3 regions of the Comamonas sp. GCA5 genome follow, and region 2 is predicted to be linked to each of the others. Evidence: predicted binding sites of a transcription regulator. Region 2 holds the regulator's gene; each other region holds the start of a gene.
The links. The regulator FNR, encoded in region 2, switches genes on or off when oxygen is low (the NO sensors DNR and NnrR bind a similar motif). The targets are predictions, from matches to a motif close to TTGATNNNNATCAA.
Positions count from the first base shown of each region.

Region 1: a site for FNR is predicted at 874-887, ahead of SJH88_RS04520 (bacteriohemerythrin). Genes of this name have one in related genera too.
Region 3: a site for FNR is predicted at 943-956, ahead of SJH88_RS04420 (PHA/PHB synthase family protein). Genes of this name have one in related genera too.

Region 1 is NZ_JAZHFR010000011.1:27,759-30,021, reverse strand. Features, by position in the region: gene glmU (bifunctional UDP-N-acetylglucosamine diphosphorylase/glucosamine-1-phosphate N-acetyltransferase GlmU) at 1-730, opposite strand, end outside; gene SJH88_RS04520 (bacteriohemerythrin) at 1,006-1,458, shown strand; gene tyrS (tyrosine--tRNA ligase) at 1,601-2,263, opposite strand, start outside.
Region 2 is NZ_JAZHFR010000012.1:22,894-25,156, forward strand. Features, by position in the region: gene SJH88_RS04845 (FixH family protein) at 20-307, shown strand; gene SJH88_RS04850 (hypothetical protein) at 553-858, shown strand; gene fnr (fumarate/nitrate reduction transcriptional regulator Fnr) at 928-1,653, opposite strand; gene hemN (oxygen-independent coproporphyrinogen III oxidase) at 1,859-2,263, shown strand, end outside.
Region 3 is NZ_JAZHFR010000011.1:3,255-5,517, forward strand. Features, by position in the region: gene SJH88_RS04415 (GMC family oxidoreductase) at 1-888, shown strand, start outside; gene SJH88_RS04420 (PHA/PHB synthase family protein) at 1,042-2,263, shown strand, end outside.

The DNA of each region.
Region 1 (2,263 bases), on a different contig from region 2:
CGGCCAGTTGCAAGGGGCTGTTCACGCCGGCGACCTGCACCGCGTCGGTGATGCGGTGTGCCACCACTTCCACCCCGTCGGCCACGGCCATGGCGACGATGTCGGTCAGATAGTACTCGGCCTGGGCGTTGTGGTTGTTCAGCTGGCACAGCCACTGCGCCAGGCGCTGGGCCGGCACGGCCATGATGCCGCTGTAGACCTCGGTGATGGCGCGCTCGGCCTCGCTGGCGTCCTTTTGCTCCACGATGCGCTGCACCGTGCCGGCGTCATTGCGCACGATGCGGCCATAGCCCGTGGGATTGTCCAGCGACACGGTCAGCAGCGCCATGCGTTGGCCCGCAGCGGCGTCGACCAGCGCGGCCAGTGTGTCGGCCTGGGTCAGCGGCACGTCGCCCGACAGGATGACGACCATGCCGTCGCGCGCCAGCACCGGCACGGCCTGCTGCACGGCGTGGCCCGTGCCCAACTGGGGTTCCTGGCGCACGAACTTCAGGTCCAAATGACTGTCAGCCCGCGCTGCGTCGGTGATGACTGCTTCCACTTCTGCAGCACCATGGCCCGTCACCACCACGGCCGAGCGCGCCTGCAACTGCTGCGCCGTGTCCAGCACGTGCTGCAGCAAGGCCCGCCCCGCCAGCTTTTGCAGCACCTTGGGGGTGCGGCTTTTCATGCGGGTGCCTTTGCCGGCAGCCATGACGACGATATCCAGGGGGAGTGCATTCAGGGACATGGGACGCAATCAACTCACAGTGAAACCAGCCAACGCTGGCGATGGTCTTCGATTATCACGCGCCCGGCCGCCGCGCCGGGCGTGATCGGCATGGCCACCGCGACCGTGCCGTGGGACGCAGCCCACACCGCGCCGCCCGGCGTTTGATGTCCGTCAGACAGACGCTGCGCCAGGGCCCTGCCCCCATTGGAAGGCGCCGGCACTTTATGCATCCTGGGCAGGCGTTGTGCGCCGCAGGGCCACCCCACCCCATGTTTCACCGATTTGGAGAGCCCATGACCTTCATGCCGTGGCCCAGCGACTTGATGCTGGGCATCCCCCATGTTGACGCCCAGCACCAGCACCTGGTGGCGCTGATCAATGCCTTGCACGACGAACTCGACAACCCCATCCCGGACCGCGCGGTGGTCGGCGAGGTGCTGGAGGGCCTGGTCGAGTACACGCACAACCACTTCATCGAGGAAGAGGTCATGTTCCAGCGCTACGGCTACCCGCAGGCGACGGCGCACACGGCCGAGCATGGCCAGTTCACCACCCAGGCCATGAACTGGCTGCTGCGTTTCGAGGCCGGGGAAGAGGTGGACCTGGAGGCCATGGCCTTTCTCAAGCACTGGCTGCTGCACCACATCCTGCAGGAGGACCGCGCCTACGTGCCCTTTTTGCAGGCGGCCATCGCCGAGGCCGGTGCGCCGGGCGCTATCACCAGCGAAGCACCCAGCGCTTGCTGAATGGCGCTTTCCAAGGCTAAAGACCTTGAACACCTTTTTCAGCCAGCGCCAACCGCTCCTGGTTTTGAAAAAAACAAGGCGGCACCTGCTTCCAGATACCGCCTTGGGCCGCACACCCGGGGCACCCAGGGCGCCCCGCACATCACGCCAGCGTCACCCGCGCGAACTTGCGCTTGCCCACCTGCACCACGAAGGTGCCGGCGTCCAGCTTCAGGCCGCGGTCACTGACCACGTTGCCATCCACGCGCACGCCGCCGCCATCGATCAGGCGGTTGGCTTCGCTGGTCGAGGGCGCCAGATTGGCCTGCTTCAGCAAAGCGCCGATGCCCAGGGGCGCGCCGGACAGGCTCAGCTCGGGGATGTCGTCGGGGATACCGCCCTTGGAGCGGTTGATGAAATCCTGCTCGGCCGCCTCGGCCGCCGCCGCGCTGTGGAAGCGCGTGGTGATTTCCTTGGCCAGGGCCACCTTGGCGTGCTTGGGGTTGCCGCCGGCGGCAATCTCGGCCTTCAACTGGGCGATGTGCTCCAGGCTCTGGAAGGACAGCAAGGTGTACCAGTCCCACATCAGGTCGTCCGAGATCGACAGCACCTTGGCGAACATGGTGTTGGCGTCCTCGGTGATACCGATGTAGTTGTTCTTGGACTTGGACATCTTGTGCACGCCGTCCAGGCCCACCAGCAGCGGCATGGTGAGCACACACTGTTGTGGCTGGCCATATTCGGCCTGCAGATGGCGCCCCATCATCAGGTTGAACTTCTGGTCCGTACCGCCCAGTTCCAGGTCGGCCTGCAGCGCCACCGAGTC
Region 2 (2,263 bases):
ATTTCTCAGAAAGTCTAGGATGTCTCAAGCTGAAATGAAGCCCGAAGTCTCGACCGCTCCCTGGTGGAAGTTCGGCCATGTGTGGCTGGTGCTGGCAGGTCCTGCCATCGTGGTGGTGGCGGGCATTGTCACCTTGGTCATTGCCACGCGTGGCGCGGATCCGGTTGTGGACCCCGACTATTACCAGAAGGGCGTGAACATCAACGAGCAATTGCGCAACCCGGACAAAAGCCATGCGCCTGCGCACGCGGTGCGCAACCACGCCGCCACCCCTGCGGACGATTTGCCCAACCTGGCACCCAAGTGATGCGGCGCGCTGACAGGCCGTTTGTGCTGTTCTCGGCAGCACGGGGGCATGACCGCGCAGAGGGGATTGGCTTAAAACATAGCTGCTGGCGCATGTAATCAGTAGGTTTCAAATAGAAAACTATTTGAAATTCAATGGAATCAAGCGCTGGCAGCTATGTTTTTTTATTCAGTGTTTGTCCCACAAGCATGGTTCAGCGGCTGTGGACACAATTTAGGTACAACCTCTTGCGAAGGAGTGCTTTTATGTGGACACGACGCTGGATGTGGATTGGCTGGCCGGCCTTTGTGGCGGCCGGCGTGATGGAGATGCTGGTCTTTGCGGCGTTTGACCCGCACGACATGCTGTGGATGGGGCAGACGGTGGAGCTGTCGCGCACGGCCATCTACACCCTGGCATTCTTTGCGTTCTGGGCGGTCTTCGCCGTGGCCGGCTGGATGACCATGGTGCTGGCCCTGCCCAGCGCAGCGGTCAATGCCCAAGCCCAGGCGCCGTCGACTGGGCTTGGCGACCCCGAGCGGCTGCAAGCCTGCTATCCCAACAACGCTTGAATGAAAAAAGCCTTCCTGTTGATGCAGGAAGGCTTTTTTCGTGGACCTGCTCTGAGGCAGCGGCAGTGGTTATTTGTTGCAGTCTTGGTGGCTGTTAACCAGGCGTTGCAGCGCGGCGGTATCAAGAATGCGCACGTGGCGTTGTTTGACCTCCACCATACCTTCTTCGACGAACTTCGAGAAAGTGCGGCTGACCGTCTCCAGCTTCAGGCCCAGGTAGCTGCCGATCTCTTCGCGCGTCATGCGCAGCACCAGTTCCGACGACGAGAAGCCGCGTGCGTGCAGACGCTGCACCAGATTCAGGATGAAGGCCGCCAGGCGTTCCTCAGCGCGCATGCTGCCCAGCAGCAGCATCACGCCGTGCTCGCGCACGATCTCGCGGCTCATGACCTTGTGCACGTGGGTCTGCAGGGCCGTCACTTCGCGCGACACCTCCTCCAGCCCGTCAAACGGCATCACGCACACTTCGGCATCTTCCAGGGCCACTGCATCGCAGGTGTGGTGGTCATGCACGATGCCATCCAGACCAATGATCTCGCCGGCCATCTGAAAGCCTGTCACCTGGTCGCGACCATCTTCGGTAGCCACGCAGGTCTTGAAAAAGCCTGTGCGGATGGCATACAGCGATGTGAAGGGCTCCCCGTTGCGGAACAGCGTGCCGCCGCGCTTGACCTTGCGGCGGGTGGCCACAATTTCGTCGATGCGCTGCAACTGCTGCTCACTCAGCCCCGCGGGCATGCACAGCTCGCGCAGGTTGCAGTTGGAACAGGTTACTTTGATGGTTGGAGGGGTCATGTACTCGGACGCGGCGTGGTGCAGGCGATCTTGCGGGTCACGCGGTGCGTTAAAAGTCGGTAAAAAAAGAAGCTGTTACAACTGGGATTGCGGTGAATGATGCTTGTCAAAATTGTGGCATTGCTTGATCGCAGACCTCTTGATTCACGTCAAGGATGGTTGCGGGCCATTGGTGCACAGTCTAACAATCAAGGAAAAAAGATTCATGACTGTCGTCACACCCGAACTCCTGCGTCGTTACGACGTACCTGGTCCACGCTATACCTCTTACCCCACAGCAGACAGGTTTGTGGAAGCGTTTGGTGATAGCGACTATATCTTGGCTCTGAAGCAACGCAAAGTCGCTGCGGCTGCCAAGCAGCCGATGTCGCTGTATGTGCACATCCCGTTTTGCGAATCGCTGTGCTATTACTGCGCGTGCAACAAGATCGTGACCAAGCACCATGAGCGTGCGGCCACGTACATGCGCTATCTGGAGCGCGAGGTCGATCTGCACCTGCAGCACTGCGGGCGGGGGCAGGTGGTCAGCCAGTTCCATGTCGGCGGAGGAACGCCCACGTTCCTGTCCGATGACGAGTTGCGTGAGCTGTGGCAGATGCTGCGCGAGCGT
Region 3 (2,263 bases), on a different contig from region 2:
CTCAGTGCGGGCGCACTGCTGTCGCCCCAGCTGCTGATGCTGTCGGGCCTGGGCCCGGCGGGCCACCTGCAGGAGCTGGGCATCCCGCTGCGGTCCGACCTGCCGGGCGTGGGGGCCAACCTGCATGACCATCTGGATGCGATCTTGCTGTGCGATGCGCCGGGGCTGACGCAGTCGTTCGGCCTGTCGCCCGCCGGGTTGTGGCACGTGGCGCGCGGAGCCTGGCAGTGGCACCGCCAGCGCACCGGGCTGCTGACGACCAACTTTGCCGAGGCCGGCGCCTTTGTGCGCAGCCGTGCGGAGCTGGTGCAGCCCGATCTGCAGCTGCACTTCGTGGTGGGCAAGTTGCTGGACCATGGGCGCCAGACCGTCTGGGGCCATGGTTTTTCCTGCCACCTGTGCCTGCTGCAGCCGCACAGCCGCGGCCAGGTGCGGCTGCGCAGTGCCGATCCGCTGACCCTGCCGGCCGTGGACCCGAACTTCCTGGGCGACGCCCGGGACCTGGCGCCCATGGTGCAAGGGGTGCGCAGCATGCGCCACATCCTGGCCCAGCCGGCGCTGGCGCGCCATGGCGCCAGGGAGCTGCCGGCCTCCGCGGCGGCGCAGACCGAGGCGCAGATCGCCGATTGGCTGCGGCAGACTGCCGACACGATCTACCACCCGGTCGGCACCTGCCGCATGGGCCCCGGCCCCCTGGACGTGGTCGACAGCCAACTGCGGGTGCACGGGGTGCAGGGGCTGCGGGTGGTGGACGCCTCCATCTTCCCTCGCATCACCAGTGGCAACACCAACGCCCCGACCATCATGGTGGCGGAGAAGGCGGCGCACCTGGTGCTGCACGCCGCGCAGCATGCCGCGGCGGTGGCCGGTCCGGCCAGCGTGGCGTAAGGCGCGGAGCGAGGGCCGGGCGTCAAGCCACGGGCGCCGGGAAGCGGGTGAAGCTTGATGCGAATCAAGGTGCGGAGGTTTGGATTTGGTGGTTGCGGTGGTTTTTCCGAGAATGGTTACTGGTAGCTACAGTTGTAACCATTAGGCCCCGAGATGAGCGAGACTTCACCGAACATACCGACCCGCCCAACCCATGGATCTTCCCCTGCCGAAGCCGCGCAGGCCCTGGATGACCAGGTGCGTGCCGCGCTGAGCGCCGGCACCATGGGCCTGTCCCCCGTGGCCCTGGGCCTGGCTGCCGCCGACTGGATGATGCACCTCGCCACGGCGCCGGGCAAACAGATGACGCTGGCCCACAAGGCGGTGCAACTGGCACAACAGGCTGCGCAAGCCAGCCTGCAGCCTGGCAGCGAAAGCGATGCCCGTTTCAAGGACGCCGCCTGGCAGCAATGGCCTTACCGGGCCGTCAAGGAACACTTCAAGGCGGCCGACAGCTGGTGGCGCGAGGCCGCGCAGGTCGAGGGCATGACGCGTCACCACAGCCATGTGGTCGAGTTCTTCACCCGGCAGTGGATGGATGCCCTGTCGCCGTCCAACTGGGCGGCCACCAACCCCGAGGTGCTGGTCAAGGCCAAGGCCACGCAGGGCGAGAGTCTGCGCCAGGGCGTGAAGCTGTTTGCCGAAGATGTGCAGGCCGCGCGCAAGGCCAAGGCCGACACTGCGGCCGACCAGCTGGAGCCGCTGGAATTCGCCGTCGGCCAGGATGTGGCGTGCACACCGGGCAAGGTGGTGTTCCGCAACCACCTGATCGAGTTGATCCAGTACAGCCCGCAGACCGACCAGGTGCTGCCCGAGCCGGTGCTGATCGTGCCCTCGTGCATCATGAAGTACTACATCCTGGACCTGTCGCCGCAGAACTCGATGGTGCGCTACCTGGTCAGCCAGGGCCATACGGTGTTCATCATCTCCTGGCGCAACCCGGACGCCTCCGACCGCGACCTGAAGATGCAGGACTACCTGAGCACCGGCGTGCTGGAGGCCATGGCGGCGGTGAAGTCGCGCACCGGCGCGGCCAGCATCCACACCGTGGGCTATTGCCTGGGCGGCACCTTCCTGGCGATTGCGGCCGCCACCCTGGGGCGCCTGCAGCGCAAGAAGACCCGCACGGCCAAGGAACAGGCCCTGGTGCCGGCCGATATGCCCCAGCTGAGCTCGGTCATCCTGCTGGCGGCGCAAACCGATTTTGCCGAGCCCGGGGAGCTGGGCGTGTTCATCGACGAGGACCAACTGGCCAACCTGCGCCAGCGCATGAACGAGCGTGGCTACCTGTCCGGCAAGCAGATGGGCGGCTCCTTCCAGTTCCTGGCCTCCAAGG